Regions from separate parts of the Alteromonas sp. G5_S2_22_S1 genome, predicted to be linked through region 1. Evidence: predicted binding sites of a transcription regulator. Region 1 holds the regulator's gene; the other holds the start of a gene.

Evidence for each region. The regulator LexA, encoded in region 1, represses DNA repair genes until DNA is damaged. The targets are predictions, from matches to a motif close to TACTGTATNNNNATACAGTA.
Region 2: the regulator LexA is predicted to act here: its motif matches at 5,628-5,647, upstream of ACTRWF_RS07790 (putative DNA modification/repair radical SAM protein).

The regions. Positions count from the first base shown of each region.
Region 1 covers NZ_JBQKUJ010000007.1:94,796-103,846, forward strand. Annotated here, with positions in the region: gene ACTRWF_RS09725 (cytochrome c oxidase subunit 3) at 1-268, opposite strand, end outside; gene ACTRWF_RS09730 (cytochrome c oxidase assembly protein) at 292-879, opposite strand; gene ctaD (cytochrome c oxidase subunit I) at 1,020-2,633, opposite strand; gene coxB (cytochrome c oxidase subunit II) at 2,643-3,806, opposite strand; gene lexA (transcriptional repressor LexA) at 4,390-5,016, opposite strand; gene plsB (glycerol-3-phosphate 1-O-acyltransferase PlsB) at 5,325-7,781, shown strand; gene ilvA (threonine ammonia-lyase, biosynthetic) at 8,017-9,051, opposite strand, start outside.
Region 2 covers NZ_JBQKUJ010000005.1:145,052-154,102, reverse strand. Annotated here, with positions in the region: partial or broken gene ACTRWF_RS07805 (transposase) at 1-1,260, shown strand, start outside; gene ACTRWF_RS07800 (MBL fold metallo-hydrolase) at 1,560-2,936, opposite strand; gene ACTRWF_RS07795 (TIGR03915 family putative DNA repair protein) at 3,459-4,256, opposite strand; gene ACTRWF_RS07790 (putative DNA modification/repair radical SAM protein) at 4,273-5,514, opposite strand; gene ACTRWF_RS07785 (tetratricopeptide repeat-containing response regulator) at 5,835-7,475, opposite strand; gene ACTRWF_RS07780 (VC2046/SO_2500 family protein) at 7,597-8,151, shown strand; gene trhO (oxygen-dependent tRNA uridine(34) hydroxylase TrhO) at 8,318-9,051, shown strand, end outside.

The DNA.
Region 1 (9,051 bases):
ACGAGCGCCCTAACTGATCGCTGTACAGCCCCGCCATCGACTCGTCAATTTGGTTTTTAAACCAGCCGATAAGCATCACTAATAACACTGCGACACCCGCAAGAAGGATATGGCCTCCGTAGCCAGTTTCCCCTTTTGTGGCTTCTACAACATAGTTTCCTGCCCCCACGGCGATAAGAAATAATGCGATAGCACCAACAATGGGCCAAGGGCTTTGCGCGGGTACATAGTATTTTTGGTATTCATCTTTTTGAATTTCGGGCTGCATTTTTTTCTCCTTATCCCTTGTGCCTATTCACCGGTCGACGGTGTCGAAGCCATAAAGGGATTCGGTGTTGTCGTTAGGTCACTTGCTCGCGCTGTGACGTCATAGAGTGTGTACTGCAAAGTAAAAAAGGTAATATCTTCAGGTAACTGAGGGTCTACATAAAACTGCATAGGCATGTAGGCTTCGCTACCTGCGGACAAAGGCTGCTGGTTAAAACAGAAGCATTCCGTCTTATTTAAATAAAGTGCTGCCATGCCTGGTGATACAGAAGGAATGGCTTGAGCCACAATATTGCTAGAGGCTGGGTTTCGAACGTAAAACGACACCGTGTTGAGCTCACCGGGGTGAACTTTCACACGCTTCGTCTCGGCGCGAAACTCCCACGGCATGCCGGTATTCGTGCGGGTAATAAACTCGACGGTCACTGTTCTGGACGTATCAATTTCAACCGACTGATAAACTGCTGCAGTCCCTTCGGTTTTGCCGTTAATTCCCGTTACATCACAAAACACATCGTAAAGAGGAACAAGTGCGAAGCCGAAGCCAAACATACCGATAACAATGGCGATAAGCTTGATCACCATTTTGTTGTTTGCACTTTGTTGTGACATCACGCTACCTCCGAGTAAATTCAAAGGTAAGGACTGTTAAACGCTATGATATGCGCCCCAACATCCCTACCGTCTGTAGTGTGTGAATTTCCTTACTCACACAGGCCATGCCTCACGTATAACACGCCCAACCTAAGCGCTTATTTAACAACAGGTGGGGTTTCGAACGTGTGGTAAGGAGCAGGTGATGGAATTTCCCACTCAAGACCTTCAGCGCCGTCCCATACCTGCGCTGACACGCCTTCTCCCTGCTTTTTGCAAGCCTTAATAAGCAATGCGAGGAAGATAAGTTGAGATAAACCAAATGCGAAGCCGCCCAAGCTTATCCACTTGTTAAAATCGGCGAACTGTAAAGCATAATCTGGAATACGACGTGGCATGCCCGCCAAACCTACAAAGTGCATAGGAAAAAACAAAACATTCACCGACACGAGGGAACACCAGAAATGCCATTTTGCCAACGCAGTGTCGTACATTTTGCCGGTCCATTTAGGTAGCCAATAGTAAACGGCTGCCATGATGGAAAAGACAGCCCCTGTCACAAGTACATAGTGAAAGTGAGCCACTACGAAGTAGGTATCGTGGTATTGGAAGTCAACTGGCGTTATCGCAAGCATAAGTCCCGATAACCCGCCTATGGTGAAAAGCACGATAAAGGCAATCGCAAACATCATCGGCATTTCAAAACTTAGCGAGCCACGCCACATAGTGGCCACCCAGTTAAACACTTTTACGCCAGTTGGCACCGAAATAAGCATGGTGGCAAACATGAAAAACATTTCCATATAAACCGGCATGCCCGTGGTAAACATGTGGTGAGCCCAAACGACAAATGACAACAGCGCAATGGACGCGGTTGCATAAACCATAGAAGCATAACCAAATAGCTTTTTACGGGAAAAAGTAGGAACAATTTGCGAGATAATACCAAAGGCCGGCAATATCATTATGTACACTTCAGGGTGACCGAAGAACCAAAAAATGTGCTGGAACATGACGGGGTCACCGCCACCTGCTGCATCAAAGAAGCTTGTTCCAAAGAATTTATCGGTCAATACCATGGTTACCGCGCCTGCTAGCACTGGCATAACGGCAATAAGAAGGAATGCAGTGATTAGCCATGTCCACACAAATAGCGGCATTTTCATCCAGGTCATGCCAGGGGCACGCATATTGAAAATCGTCACAATAACGTTAATCGCCCCCATAATGGATGAAATGCCCATTATGTGAACCGAAAACACAAACAGCGCTGTAGAATCGCCGCTATATGTTGTGGAAAGTGGCGCATAGAACGTCCAGCCAAATGCTGGGCCACCGCCTTCCATGAACAGCGAGCTCAACAGTATGAGAAACGCGCCGGGCAGGATCCAGAAACTCCAGTTATTCATGCGAGGCAATGCCATATCTGGCGCACCTATCATCATGGGGATTAACCAGTTAGCAAGCCCGGTAAAAGCAGGCATTACCGCGCCAAAAACCATGATAAGCCCATGCACTGTGGTCATTTGGTTAAAGAAATTTGGTTCAACAATTTGTAAGCCAGGCTGAAACAGTTCAGCCCGGATAACCATTGCCATCGCACCGCCCACTAAGAACATGATAAAGGCGAACCATAGATAGAGTGTGCCTATGTCCTTGTGGTTAGTGGTAAACAACCAACGGGTAACCCCCTTTGGAATATGGTCGTGATGCTCATGATCATCGTGTTGCGCAGAGGTATCTGGCGAAATAACTTCAGTTGCTTTGCTCATGATCTGCTCCTAGTTTCCGTTCGCAACAGCGTTGACATCTTTAGCCTGAACCATGTCACCGGTGTTGTTACCCCACGCATTTCGCTCGTAGGTAACAACAGCTGCTATTTCTTTAAGACTTAACATTTTGCCAAAGGCTTGCATGGCCGTGCCTGACTTACCGTGAAGCACAATGTCGATATGGCCTTGCTGATCTTCTTTGGCCATTTTGCTGCCTTTGAGTGCTGGAAACACGCCAGGGAGACCTTCACCGTTTGGCATGTGACATGCTGCGCAAGTCGCGTTATAAACACGCTCACCTTCTTGCATTAACTCGTCCATCGACATATTCATAGAAAGGAGACGCTGCTCTTCTTCTTTTGCCTGACGAACCATTGCCTCTTGTTCACTCATCCACTTATCAAACTCAGCGGGCTCTTTGGCAATAACCACAACGGGCATATAACCGTGATCTTTTCCGCACAATTCAGCACACTGTCCGCGATAAATGCCGGGCTCATTTACATTGGCCCATGACTCGTTAATAAATCCAGGGTTGGCATCTTTCTTAACGGCAAAATCTGGAACCCACCACGAATGAATAACGTCGTCAGAGGTAATAAGGAATCGTATTTTTTTGCCCGTAGGTATCACTAGTGGACGGTCAACCTCAAGTAAGTAGTTATCGGTTTTCTGAAACTTGTTTTCAATCTGCTCTCTTTGTGTGGCAAGCAGCGAGTAGAACTCCACGTCACTGTCCATATATTTATAATGCCACTTCCATTGCGACCCTGTGACCAACACTGTCATATCGGGTTCAGTGGTATCTTCCATCGCGATTAGCGTATTTGCAGCCGGTACCGCCATAAAAACGAGAATAAGGAAAGGGATAACGGTCCACGCGATTTCTACTTTTACATTTTCATGAAAGTTAGCGGGCTTAGCGCCACGAGACTTTCTATGTAGATACATAGACGCGAACATCACGCCAAACACGACCACCGCAATGCCAACACAAATGAAGAACATCAACATATGAAGGTCGTAAACCTGACCACTAATGTCGGTAGCACCGCGTCGTAAATTAAGTGAAGAGATTTCTTCACTTGCTTCTTGCGCGAAAATCAATGAAGAGAAAAGCAAAAATGGTAGGCTTGCGCACCACCTTGCCAATACGGTCGTTAGTTGTTTCACTCAGCACCTCCGGAATGGTACGGCTAAAGGCGCTATCTTGTTTTGCGCTAACCCTACCAAATGAATTGCGAACGATTGACCCATAACCTCAACTTGTAAAACAAATTTAGAGTCATTGTTATTATTTTGTTAATCTCTGTATAAGAATTGCGCAATAATGTCGTGCCGTCTAGTCTTTTCTATTAAAAATTTAACGAAGTGGTTAATATTTAATCATTTGGTTAAAAGTCAGCATAAGATGAGGTGTGCAGGAAGTAAGCTTTAGAATGTGCAAACGCGCAGTAAATCAAACGCCCATTTTGAACGTGGAGACAACGTCGATGTTACTTTAACTTGCTATTAAATAGACAAGTTAATCCACCTTGAACGACAGTTTTAAACAGTGCTTATATTTTGTAATAGCTGTCGCGGGAGGTATTCATGGACGAAATAAAGAGAAATCTACCGCACAATAGTGGATTCAAGGATTTCTAGTAGGAATAGGATATTCAAACCTAATTTGCCTAAAGCAGAACAAAAACGGGGAGTAAAAGGCACAAAAAAAGCGGCTAATGCACCGCTTTTGATCAAAGAAGCTAAAACCTTACATCCAATCAGCGTTTCGTATAACGCCTACTGCAATACCTTCGATTGCGAAGGGCTCATTTGCAAGGTCAACTTTTATCGGTGAAAACTCTTCATTTTCAGCATGAAGTAATACCTCGCGACCGCGTTTTTCTAGACGCTTCACAGTAACATCTTCATCAACTCGAGCTACCACCACTTGTCCATTATGTACATCAGTCGTGCGATGCACAGCTAGCAGATCACCGTCTAAAATGCCAATGTCTTTCATACTCATACCGTTTACACGAAGTAAAAAGTCTGCTTGAGGTTGGAATAGGGCTGGGTCTACCTTGTAATGAGACTCAACGTGCTCTTGAGCTAAAATAGGCTCTCCAGCAGCTACACGCCCAATTAAAGGCAGGCCTTCTTCCTCTTCAGCTTCATTGTCCAGAGGAATATTGAGCTTTATACCTCGCGACGTACCCGGCAAAATTTCAATCACGCCTTTACGCGCCAAGGCTTTCAAGTGTTCTTCCGCGGCGTTGGCAGAACGGAAACCAAGCTGACGGGCAATTTCAGCACGCGTAGGCGGCATTCCCGTTTCTTGCATGGTTGTTTTAATAAGTTCTAAAACTTCAGTTTGTCGAGCTGTGAGTGGGCGCATAAAAGACCTGTCTGTTCATACAGTTCCTGTAAGTATATACACCTAAAACCAAATAACAAGCACTTAGCGCGTCTTTTGCTTATTGTAGTTGATGAAGAGCGTATACCTTGCTCTTATCGAGCTAGCAGAAGCATAAATCGCAGCCGCTTGATAAGCGCGCCACTATCTTAAATACCTTTTTGTTTTTGAACTTGTTCAAATACATGGAGTCATTACAGCAAGTAAAGCAATGATATTGGCTTATCGCGAGATTGTGACGCGATTGTGTTACACTCCCCTTGTTTTTATTTCATAGGATTACATAGTTCATGTCGTGGATGCGAAAAGCCCTTTTGTCGGTATTTCATTATCCTGTAAAGTTACTGGTTAAAGCCCATAGTATTCCAGTTAACGTTGAAACCGAATTAGGAATAGATAAAAGCAAACCTATCGTTTATCTACTTCCCACCAACTCAGTGACAGACCAACTTTCATTGAGAATGTCGACCCAAGCTCTAGACTTACCCAGCCCAACTAAGACCTTAACGTTGGCAGGGAGAGAGTATTCATCGACGTTGTTTTTGCGAAAAACACAACCGCTTTTCCGCTCGTCGGCAAAAGACACGGGAATTGAAGAAGTCTTTACAGACCTTTTCCACCTGCACAGAGACCATGAGAATCTCGATTTACAAGTTGTGCCGGTTTATGTGACATGGGGCAGAGCACCAGGCCGCGGTAACCCGGGACTGAGCGACCTTATTGCTGATAAGGCTGCACCCAGCTGGTTGCGCAAGTTATTCATCGTGCTGTTTTTAGGCCGTGACAACTTTATCAATTACTCTAAGGCCGTTTCGGCGCGCGCCATGTCTAACCAACACGGTAGCGATCAGAGTATCGCTCATAAGCTCGTTCGGGTTGCCAGTACGCATTTTCAGAGAAAGCGCCAAAGTATGACGGGCCCTACGCTATTAGAGCGTCAAGAGCTCAATAATAGCGTATTGGGGTCTGATGCCGTACGCCGCGCCATTGCCGAGGAATCTAGAAGCAAAAAAGTATCTCACGACAAAGCAAAAGCGCGCGCCCAGTCATACATTACCGAGATTGCTGCAGACTATCGCGAGGGCCTTATCCGGTTTGGCGACAGGCTGCTTACGCGTATCTGGAACAAAATCTATAACGGCATAAGCGTAGGGCACGCCGAACGAATTCGCGAACTTGCTGCAAACGGACATGAAATTATTTATGTGCCGTGTCACCGCAGCCATATGGATTACCTACTGCTCACTTACGTGATTTATCACGAAGGCATGGTAACGCCCCATATCGCAGCGGGTATTAATCTTAACTTTTGGCCCGTAGGTAAAATGTTCCGCCGTGGCGGTGCGTTTTTCCTGCGTCGCAGCTTTGCAGGCAACAAGCTGTATACTGCGGTTTTCAGAGAGTATTTAGAGCTACTTTTCAACAAAGGCTACTCGGTGAAATACTACCCTGAAGGCGGTCGTAGCCGCACAGGTCGTCTTATTCCGCCGAAAACCGGCATGTTAGCCATAACCATTCAAGCCATGTTGAAAGGGGTGAATCGCCCTGTGAGCATCGTGCCTGTTTATATTGGCTATGAAAACGTGATGGAAGTGAAAAGCTACCTTAACGAACTTAAAGGGTCTAAGAAGAAAAAAGAGTCAAACCTTCAAGTCTTCTCTGCTATTCGTAAACTTAAAAATTACGGCCACGGATATGTGAACTTTGGTGAGCCCATTGCGCTGAACCAGTTCCTTGAAAGCCATGTGCCTAACTGGCGCGACTGTAGAGATGCTGAGCCCGAGAAGAAGCCTGCGTGGTTAACGCCTGCGGTTAATGAACTTGCTAATAACGTGATGACGCGAATTAACCGCGCAGCCGCGTTAAATGGTATGGCGCTTACATCGCTGTGTTTACTCTCTTCAAAAACACAAACCATGAGTGAGGCCGAGCTAAAACAGTCTATTGGCGATTTTATGGATTTGTTTAAAGCTGTTCCATTTAGTGACGACGCCACCATTCCTGATTCAACGGCAGAAAAATTGCTGCGCGATACGCTGAAACTCGGACGCTTTGATATTAAAGAAGATGACTACGGCCGGTTAATTAGCCCGCAGCCTAAGTCAGCGGTTTACCTGACATATTATCGCAACAATATTTTGCACTTATTTGCGATCCCAGGTCTTGTTATGGCCTCTGTTTTCGCGAAAAAAGGCACGACTAAGAACGATATACTTCAGCTAATTGCTGCACTTTATCCTTTACTGCAAAAAGAGCTTTTCTTGCATCTAACCCAAGATGAAGCTCTTGCGCATACTGACGCACTGATTACCGCACTGCTCAATAATGGGTTATTGCGTCAAAAAGACAAAGAGCTATTGCCTCCTGATGCTCACTGTAAACAATTCCATTCTGCATGGCTGTTAAGCCGCTGCATGCAGGAAACGTTACAGCGTTATGCCGTTGTGCTTACCATTCTTGATAAAGAAAAGGTAATTAGTCGAGGCGCCTTAGAGCGTGAGAGTAAACAAGTGGCCGAGCGTTTATCCGCCCTGTACGGGCTAAGTTCACCAGAGTTTTACGACAAGAACGTGCTGTCTAGCTTTATCGGCGCACTTAAAGAAAACCATTGGTTAGACTCTGAAAAAGATGGCAGTCTAAAGTACTCTGAAGAATGTGAAGCGCTTCGACAAGATGTAATGGCGCTAATATGGCCTGAAATGATGCAACATTTAGAGAATGTAGCGCTTAATGGTCAAACTAATTAAAGCTCGCCATTAACACTATCTATCAAAACGTAAAAAGCCCATGCTGCTGCATGGGCTTTTTTGTGCACCCTTTACCTTTGTTTGACACCGGTAAAAAGTAAGCCGTTTTTCACTTAAAGGTAAAGTGGCTCGTTGTAATGCCGCCTTGTATCGCTTCTCGGTAAACCATGGCTTAACGTGAAACAATGCAAGGCGATAACTTGAAAAGCCAAGCGCCTGCGCTCAGCGTTTTGATTTAGGCGGGTTGAGACAAGAAAAAACGATAAGCTGGATTATCCGTGACTTCTTCCACCTTGTAACCTAATTCGGCGACGTGCTGGTTAAAGTCATCCCGGCTTTCAGGCGCAATATCAAAGCCAGCTAACACTAGCCCCTCGGCTGCACCGTGGTTGCGATAATGGAATAAAGTAATATTCCACTGCTCGCCTAAGGTGTTTAAGAAATTCAGCAATGCTCCCGGGCGCTCCGGAAATTCAAAGCTAAATACCTGCTCGTTCAAGATAGTAGGTGGGCGACCACCAACCATATGACGTACGTGCAGTTTTGCCAGCTCGTTGTCACTTAAATTAACGCAGTCATAGCCTTTGCTCTCAAGGTCACCTTGCAGTGCAGCAAACTCTTGCTGACCGCCTTTAAGCTTCACGCCTACAAAGATATGCGCTTCACTTTCACTGGCATAGCGATAATTGAACTCGGTAATGGCCTTAGCCCCCACGCACTCACAAAACTGCTTGAAAGCGCCTTTGGTTTCAGGAATTTTTACCGCAAAAACTGCTTCTTTCTGCTCGCCTAATTCACAGCGTTCAGAAACATAGCGTAAGGTATGAAAATTGATGTTTGCGCCACACAAAATGCCACCAAGCTTCTTGCCCTTCAAGTCGTACTGCTTAGCGTATTTGCGAATAGCGGCCACCGAAAGGGCGCCAGCAGGTTCAGCAATAACTCGGGTGTCGTCGAAAATATCTTTAATTGCGCCACAAATTTCATCATTGGTAACGGTAATGGTTTCGTCAATTAAACGGTTACATAAACGAAAGGTTTCCTGCCCCATGACTTTGACCGCCACGCCATCGGCAAAAATACCGACGCTTTCCAGTTCCGTAGGCTCGCCTTGTGCTTTCGCTTTAATGAAACACGCCGACTCTTCAGACTCCACCGCCACAATCTTAATGCTGGGCTTTAGCTGCTTTAAATACACGGCAATCCCGGCAGCTAAGCCACCACCGCCCACGGCGATAAATAAAATATCAAGGTGTGGGTTTTGCTCTAA
Region 2 (9,051 bases), on a different contig from region 1:
GCCCTATTTGCGGGGCAAGACGGATGGCAGAGAGTGCGAAGTTACTGGTTGACGACGTTCTTAACGGCTATCCCATACGTCAGTGGGTGTTGAGTCTACCTATCCCATTGAGGCTGCTACTTGCCAGATATCCCAAAGAGCTCAGCAAAGTCATGCAAATCATCCATCGCACGATTTCAACTGACATCATCCATCGAACAGGTTACTTGAAAAAGCAAGACAAGACGGGTGCAGTAACGTACATTCAGCGTTTTGGAAGTGCGCTAAACTTGAATATACACTTCCATATGCTCTTCCTCGAGGGCGTTATTACAGAAGAGCGAGGGCAAACCAAATTCAAGCTCGTCAAAGCGCCGAGCCATAGCGATATGGAACAGATAGTTGACAACATCAGCCACCGCATTGCGGCCTATTTAGAGAAGGCCGGGCTCATTCAGCGTGATATGGACAATGCTTTTCTCGATTTTCCCATGGATGATGAAAATAGCTTATTGCCCTTGCAAGCGGCCTCGGTTAGTTATCGTATTGCTTGGGGCCAGATATGGGCAAAAAAGTATTTACCTTACAAACCTTGCCCGCCAAAGACAAACAACACTACGGACAATTAGCCCAGATAGGCGGTTTCAGTTTACATGCTGGCGTATTCGCAGACGGTCACCAAACCGATAAATTGGAACGCCTGTGCAGATACATCTCAAGACCAGCCATAAGTGAACAACGATTGAATCTTACAGATTCAGGTAAGGTGAGGTATAAACTAAAGACCCCTTACAATGACGGAACGACCCTCGTGTTATTCTCTCCACGGGATTTTCTCGGCAAACTCGTTGCTTTGATACCACCACCTCGACTTAACCTCACGAGGTTTTATGGGGTATTTGCTCCCAATGCTATAGTTCGTGCCGAGGTGACTGCTTCACAACGTAGTAAGAATAGTCCTCGTTTAGCAGAACACCTGAAAGATTCAGAAAAGCCGTATCATTCCCGCAATATGTCTTGGTAATCCGGTCACCGGCGCAAAGACTGAAACGCGTATTCAACATCGACATTCCCCAATGCGAGGTTTGCGAAAAATTTAACGTAAAGGTCATTGCTTGCATAACTGACGCGATCATTATCAATAAAATCTTGTCATATTTGGACAAGCACAATTTACCGGAAGCGAGCAATAATCCCCGTACGCCGCCACTTCGTGCGCCACCAAGCATTGACGCATTCTGCGACTATACCATTCAACGTGACTTCGACTTTGGTGCATGAACCACAAAAACCTACCATTACTTAAACACGCAAATTGTTGGGGTGAGGGCTTTCACATATCTTATTGCAGATTTCAGTACCAAAGACCAGTTAACTTGCCTGTCTTGATGACAACTACTCCACTGATTTCTGAAAAGTACCCGTTTGACACACGTTCAACTAGCCTTAAATACATCTGACACGGTGGGTAGTACATAGCGTTAATATTTCTTATACACACAAGCTGTCCTGACCATTCAGGCTAACACATCCGGCTTCCTTGCCGTGAGGATGCGCTCTGCGATGCAGATGTAAATCTGTTAGGCGCCTTGTTGGTAGCTCTGCCAGGCTTGCATTGAACCAATAAAAACATCCACGTTTTCAAAACCCTGTGCCAGCAGATAACTGGCTGCTACGGTGGCGCGCTTACCGCTGCCACAGGCCAGTGTATAATGGCGGGATTTATCCAGTTGGTGGCACATTTCCGGCAGATAGCCTAAGTAGATATGCTTTGCCTGGTCAAATTCGTTGTTTTCAACCTCTTCCTGTTTGCGAACATCCAGCAGTTGCCAGTTAGCACGTGGTGCTCTAATGCGCTCATCAACCTTATCTGCAGTAACGGCGTTCACATGCTGACGATGGTAAGCCTCAATGGTATCTGGCTTTGGTACCATGGTCAGATAACCACTAATCTGCTGGTAGCCCATCCGCCACAGCTGTTCGGAGCTTTCGGTTGCCTGTTGATGGGAATCTGCCACCAGTGCGATAGGTGTGGAGTAGTCCAGAAACCAACCACCATAAGCGCTGAGTAAGCCGCCCGGCAAATTAAGACTGCCGGGATAGTGACAGTCTCGAAACTGGGCATGACTTCTTACATCAATGAGCACGCCGGGACGTTCTGCGCTTTTCTGCCAGGCTGACTGAGCATCCTGTGCCAGCTTCTGGCACGCCACTGGCGGTAAAGGCGTATCCATCCCGGTAACGTTAGACTGCTCCATTTTGCTAAAGTAGGGAGCAATATAATGATTCTCTTTTAACTTACGCTCTATAAAGGCTTTTTTAGAGGTACATTGATAGCCCGGGTTTTGCCGTTTCTCAATGCCTATGGTGGTAAACTCACGTTCTGCCATGCCTGAGCCACACACCGACCCTGCGCCATGAGCCGGGTACACAATAATGTCATCACCCAGGTTGGCCAGCGTTTGTAGGCTGTCATAAAGCTGGCCAGCCATTTTTTCCATTTCCTCGGGGTAGAAGTCTGTGCGACCGACTTCACTGACAAATAAGGTATCGCCGGTAAATACGCCGATAGGCTGACCGTCCTGTTCGTTGTCGATAGCCAACACACAAATACTGTCTTTAGTATGGCCGGGCGTTGCAATAACTTCGAGTGTCCATTTGCCAATCTCAAATTTATCGCCATTACCGGCCTTGCGGGCATATTCGATAGGCTCGTCAGCGTATTTACCATGGTAAATATCAGCACCGGTCTGGTTGGCCAGCGCTACCGCGCCAGAGATAAAGTCTTCATTGCGGTGGGTTTCGATGATGGTGGTGATCCGGCATTCATGCTTTCCGGCAAGGGTGAGATAATGCTGCGTATCTAACTGAGGATCAATCACACAGGCTTCACCATCGCTGCCAATCAGGTAGGAAAGGTGCGCAATGCCCGGTGTTTTAACAGATTCTACAAACATAGGTTAGCTCCACTTTGGGGTTGTGCCGCGCACAACGTGAATGTATTCACTTCACCCTAAGCTTTCAAATGTCATGCCGAATAAAAAGTTTATATAAAACAGGTAATTACATTTTCTACCCACAAGGCTTCCCAGTAAATGAAGAAATATTCACTTAATCCTATATAAAATTTACATGCTATTGCGGGATAAGCGTGCCCGTTGCAGACGCTGTTTGAGGTATTGCAGTCTGGGAAGCAAAATCAGCAAGGCTATTGCCCAGTAAATTAACGGTTCCTGCAGGCCGGTTTTGCGAGACCAGCTAAAGTGTAACAGGGCCAGTAAAACAACCAGGTAAATGGTGTTATGCAGGGATTGCCAGCGATTGGCGCAAAGCAGAAGTAGCTGGTCAATAATCTGTTGCGTCCGCAACTTGTCTAAAGCGGTCCTCTAATACTCATTTAAAAGAGGTCTGGTTTACGCTTACTTATGCCGAAGAGTCTTAAAAATTTAAAGGGCAGTGGCACACAGTTAACGGGCGTTTTATTTGCGCTTATTCCCATCAGTGATCATTTTGCGAGCTCTAGTGTCTGACTGTTTTATCATATCGTCAATCAGTGACGTTTCAGGCAAGTTCTTCCAATATTTTTTGGGCATTGAACTTAGCATGGCGTCTTTTTTGATGCGTGCCGGATTGAAGATATTAGCGTAATAAGTAAGCCAGTATTTTTCAATATGATCGTTATCTGGAAGCACACTCGAACAAGGGTTATCTTCTAAAATAAGTGTTTCTGTATCCCAGTGAGCCGCCCGATAAGGCGTGAGTATAGACCATCGCATATTCTTAAAACGGGTTTTAAAGAAGTCGAGCTTTAACTCTAGGCTAAAATGTTCAGGCTCGTACCAAGCGATAAAGTGTTCATTGCCATCGAGTTTAACCTCTCTAAATCTTAAAAACGCGCTCATTTTATACGCGTCTCGCTTTACCGCTTTAGCTAGTGCCATAAGCTGCAATATATCGTCATCAGTTTTTAACCGAACTAGGTTTTTGTTTTCAAACGTAACGCGCCACAACACCCGATAACACAATGCGAAGCGGTGAGCATCGCTATGACACAATGCATATTTGAAAAGCATTAAGACAGATTTAGGAATAGCATGCCTTTTTTGTGGCTTTGTGCCCGTAATAGAGGGTTGGCTGTGGCCGAATAGGTCGTCCTGTACTGATTGTGCACTTTGCCAAATGATATTTTCAGGGGGGATAGATTGTGCTAAACACGCTCTTGCAGCCATGCGCCACTCATCAAACCCCGGTACTGAGTTAATTCTAATTGTTTCCATCTCACAGCAACTTCATTTAAGCGCTAAATAGTTCAAACTGCTTCGGCTGCTTGAACTGAAGTTCAAAATTATTACTATCGAGTAAGTGAATATCAGGGGCATAGTCGCCTACGCTAATAAAAGGTTTTAGCTTTTTAAGTGGTAAACGCATTTTAGTCAGATCTATCCAGTTAAGCTTTGTGTGCCGTCTAATCGCCAGAATTTTTTGCACCGTTCGAGCACCAAGCCCCGGTACTCGTAACAACAGCAATTTGTCTGCCTTATTTAAATCAATCGGAAAAACATGGCGATTGCGTAATGCCCACGCAAGTTTAGGGTCATAATCCATATCAAGCATGTCATCGTGAACAATTTCATCAAGGGTAAACCCATAAAAACGCAACAGCCAATCAGCTTGATAAAGGCGGTGCTCGCGAATTAACGGCGCAGGCTTTAGCGGCAACACTTCAGATGCATCGGGTATTGGCGAGAACGCCGAATAATAAACCCGGCGAAGTTTTTGTTGGTCATAAAGTTTAACGCTGGTCCCTAAAATAACTTTATCATTAGAGTCATCTGCGCCTATGATCATCTGTGTAGACTGCCCACCAGGTGCAAAGCGTGGCAGGCGTTTACCTGTATAGGTTTTATCTGCCTTGTGCTCTGCAATTTTGTCTTTTAGCGTGTTCATTGAGCCATGGATAGCACCGAGATCTTTTTCTGGCGCGTATTTATTTAAAGAGGGTTGAGTCGGCATCTCGACATTAATACTTAATCTATCTGCGTATAAACCAGCTTCTTCTTGTAACTCAGGTGAGGCATTTGGAATGGTTTTAAGGTGTATATACCCTTTAAAACCGTGGTCGAGGCGCAAAGATTTGGCAATACGTACCATACTTTCCATTGTAAGATCGGGTGAGCCAACAATGCCTGAACTAAGAAACAAACCTTCAATGTAGTTGCGCTTGTAAAAATTCAGCGTCAGGTCCACGGTTTCTTTAACGGTGAATCGTGCGCGTCGAACATTGCTAGACACTCTATTTATGCAGTAGTGACAATCGTAGATACAGTAATTGGTCATTAAGATTTTTAGTAAAGAAACACACCGACCATCAGGCGTGAAGCTGTGACATATACCCGAACCGCCGGTAAGCGAACCTATCCCCGTTTTTTCGGTTTTGCCTGCCTTTCGTTTACCCGCCGAACCGCTTGCACAGGAAGCGTCATACTTGGCTGCATCTGAAAGAATTTCGAGTTTTTGTATCAGTTTGTCGTGCATAGCAGATTACTACTTTCTCTAAGCATTTACTTAACATCGGTCAATTTTAAGCGGGATACTTAAAAGGACCTGTATATTTAGTTTGTGTAGCCATGTGATTTCTGCACGTTATATCATGTATATATATACAGTACAATTGGGCGTTGGAAGATTTGTGCATTTAATATACGAATCTCAGCTACATTTTCGTATTGAGAAGTTAGAGCGTGTAAGGTTTGATACGAGTAAAAAGCGCTTAATTAAAATAGCCCGGTTTCGCCGACTGTTTCGAATATTTTATTTGAGCAAAGATGAGCCATATAACGGTTAAAGGGGGGGAATCAAAAACCGATGTACTTAGAAAGTTCGTCACGTAGATTAGTATACTTTTCGTTATACGGCGCTTTAAGCGACATATCGTCTATTAACTTAAACAAACGCTTACATTCATTGGTAAGCTTCATTTCTGCTTTATCTTCTTTTATCACTATCTGCAGTAGACACTGAAGTAAATTAAGCGCTACACCCGTATTAACCGGTGCAAAACCTTGTGCTAAGGCAAAGGACGCTTTTGCACGTTCGTAATCTTTTTGCTGATAGTGCTGAATGCCTTCTCGATTAAATTGCTGATAGCTAGCAAGACTTTTCCGTGCATTGTGGGCTTGCGTTTCTAACATATTTGCACTGTTTTGATCGAGCTCGTCGTGACGTGACTCGAGAAGTGAAGTTAGCTGTAACGCATCATCAAATTCACCGAGTTTGTACATAACGTTGATACTGTCTGGAATAAAAGCAGTGGGAACCTCGGTGTATTTTTCATCGAGCATGGTTTGTGACGTTGATAAATGCCGCTTCGCGTCAATTAATTTGCCGTCAATGGCGCTAATTCTGGCATTAACAATCGTACCGAAGATATCTACATCAAAGTCCCGGTCCATTTTTTGAAGGTGTTCGTCAAACTTTCCGCGTTGAAGTGTAAGTAGGGCTTCTTGTTGGTATTTATTGCGCTGTTTTTTATCTTCAGCGCACTCAGCTACATCTAATAGACTGCGAATAATACCGCACCAGTGCAGGCTCGTTTTATGAACCGACCGCTTCGACAAATTCCATATAGCTAAACTTGAATTAGCCGCGAGCACTAAGTCATCGTTTAACCTGCCAATTTCGCACGCTTTAAAGTGTCTCGGTAGAGAATAGGGCGAAAGCTTGATAGCTTCTTTAATGGCGTCTAGTGCTTTTTCGCCGTCGTCTAATTTCTGCTGTGCTTGGGCAAGTATGTCATAGGCATCCGCATTAAACCGGTTTCGTTTTAACGTTCGTTTCGCCGTCGTTATTGCTTTGTCGAATTCGTTTAGTTGAAGGTAAGTTTTTGCAATTGCGATCTGTGCCCAAAGCACAGGTTTGCCGTCAATGTAGTCGCTCAATACGTCAAGGGCTTTCTCTGGCTGACCTATACGCCAATAGAGTTCAACCAAAAGTTGCTCGCAGTGCCCTTTGTAATGTGAGGGTGAATCGAGCAAAGATTCGATGTGGTCGATTGCACTGTTACATTCACCTTGCTCAATGAGGCTGTACGCCTGTTGCAAAAACTGTCGTTTTTGCCAAGCGCGAATAATCCTGGATTTTAACTGAACCTGAGAGAAGGGCTTAACAAGAAAGTCATCAGGTCGGCGTTCAATAGAGCCTAGCACGATAGGTCGGGCGCTATCAGCGCTTATAAGGATAAAAATAGAAGTAGGGTTAATAAGCCTTCTGGTACGAAGCTCTTCGATTAACTCATACCCACTTTTATTATCTGCTCCTAAATGCAAATCACAGATAATGACATCGAACTTATGTTTTTTGCATAGGGAAACGGCTTGTTCCGCCGATGACTTTGTTACCACGTCACTGGCCCCCATAGAATGCATAAGCCCTTTGAGTAGCAAAAGAAAGGGGCGTTGATCTTCAACAATCAGTACTTGTTTATTGCTAAATTGCATTTCGAATCCATGAATAGGGGCGCTATGGCTTTATTGAAGTATATCTAACTTTAAAAAATAAGCTTAAGAAAAACATTATCTTGCCGACAACATAAGTATACAAATCAAGTAATCAGAATGCATGTCTGTAGACGCTACATCCCAAAATGAGCAAACGCATATTGACCCCAGTATTTATTGGGAGCGCAGCGGTGTGCTTGCGCGTGCATCAACGCAAGGGGCGCTATTTTCACTCTATCTTGCCATGCAGCAACATAGTACAGCAGCGCCCTTTGAGATAGAGGCGGCAGATAGCGAATTATCTCAAAAAGCGGGCATTGATACTGAGCTTACTTCCCTGAGTCACTACCGTTGTTCAAGTCTTGCTGCAAACGAAAGTGAATGGAAAAACATGGACGTAATGTCGGCTTTGGTTGCTGAAGACTTTTCCACGGCGCGACTATATTTAAATATGAATCCGGCACCCTTAGCACAAACCGATGATGCGAAACGGCTGCCTGACGATGTGATAGATAACTGCAGTTTGGCAGCGCAGAAACGTATTAAAAAGCAATATAACAATACGATGAAGGAAGACAACACGCTGCTTTACGATATGCTTGCCGTGAAAGAGACACAAAACCCCGGAAGTAATGCAGATGCTGTTCACACCTCACCATTTGAAAACATCGCTTAGCCGAGCACTGGTTAGTTTACTGCCTATCAACGTACTGAAGCGAATTGTAAAACAGGGCTACTCAATGCGCCAAATACAGCAGGCCTAGTTTTTACCCTGAAGTTTTGTTATATTGCGCGCCGCATTTTTGCACTGGTCTTACGCTCCAATCAGCAAAGGTTAAAATATGTCTAAATATATTGTATGCGCAATGTATAAGTTTGTTGCGCTTGAAAACTATAAAGAAATTCGCCAGCCCCTTCTAGAAGCTATGGAAGCTAACGGTATTAAAGGGACACTTCTTCTAGCCAGCGAAGGTATAAACGGCACGGTATCCGGTACCCGAGAAGGCATAGACGCGCTGTTGGCCTACTTAAACAGCGACGCGCGCATTAACCCCATCTCTTTTAAAGAATCGCTCCACGACGAGCAGCCTTTCTATCGCACGAAAGTAAAGCTTAAAAAAGAAATTGTGACCATGGGTGTAGAGGGCATAGACCCACGCGAAACCGTAGGCACTTACGTTAAGCCAAAAGATTGGAATGCGCTAATTAGCGATCCAGAGGTAACGGTTATCGACACGCGAAACGGCTACGAAATTGAAATTGGTACGTTCAAAAACGCCGTCGACCCAAAAACAGAGACTTTCCGCGAGTTCCCTGAGTACGTGTCTAAAGAACTCGACCCGTCTAAAAACAAAAAAGTGGCCATGTTCTGTACCGGCGGTATCCGCTGTGAAAAATCTACCGCTTATTTGAAAGAGCAAGGGTTTGAAGAGGTATATCATCTTGAAGGTGGTATTTTGCAATACTTAGAAGATGTGCCTAAAGAAGAGTCTATGTGGGAAGGTGATTGCTTCGTTTTTGATAATCGTGTGGCAGTAAACCATGATTTGGAAAAGAGCCATTACGAGCAGTGCTA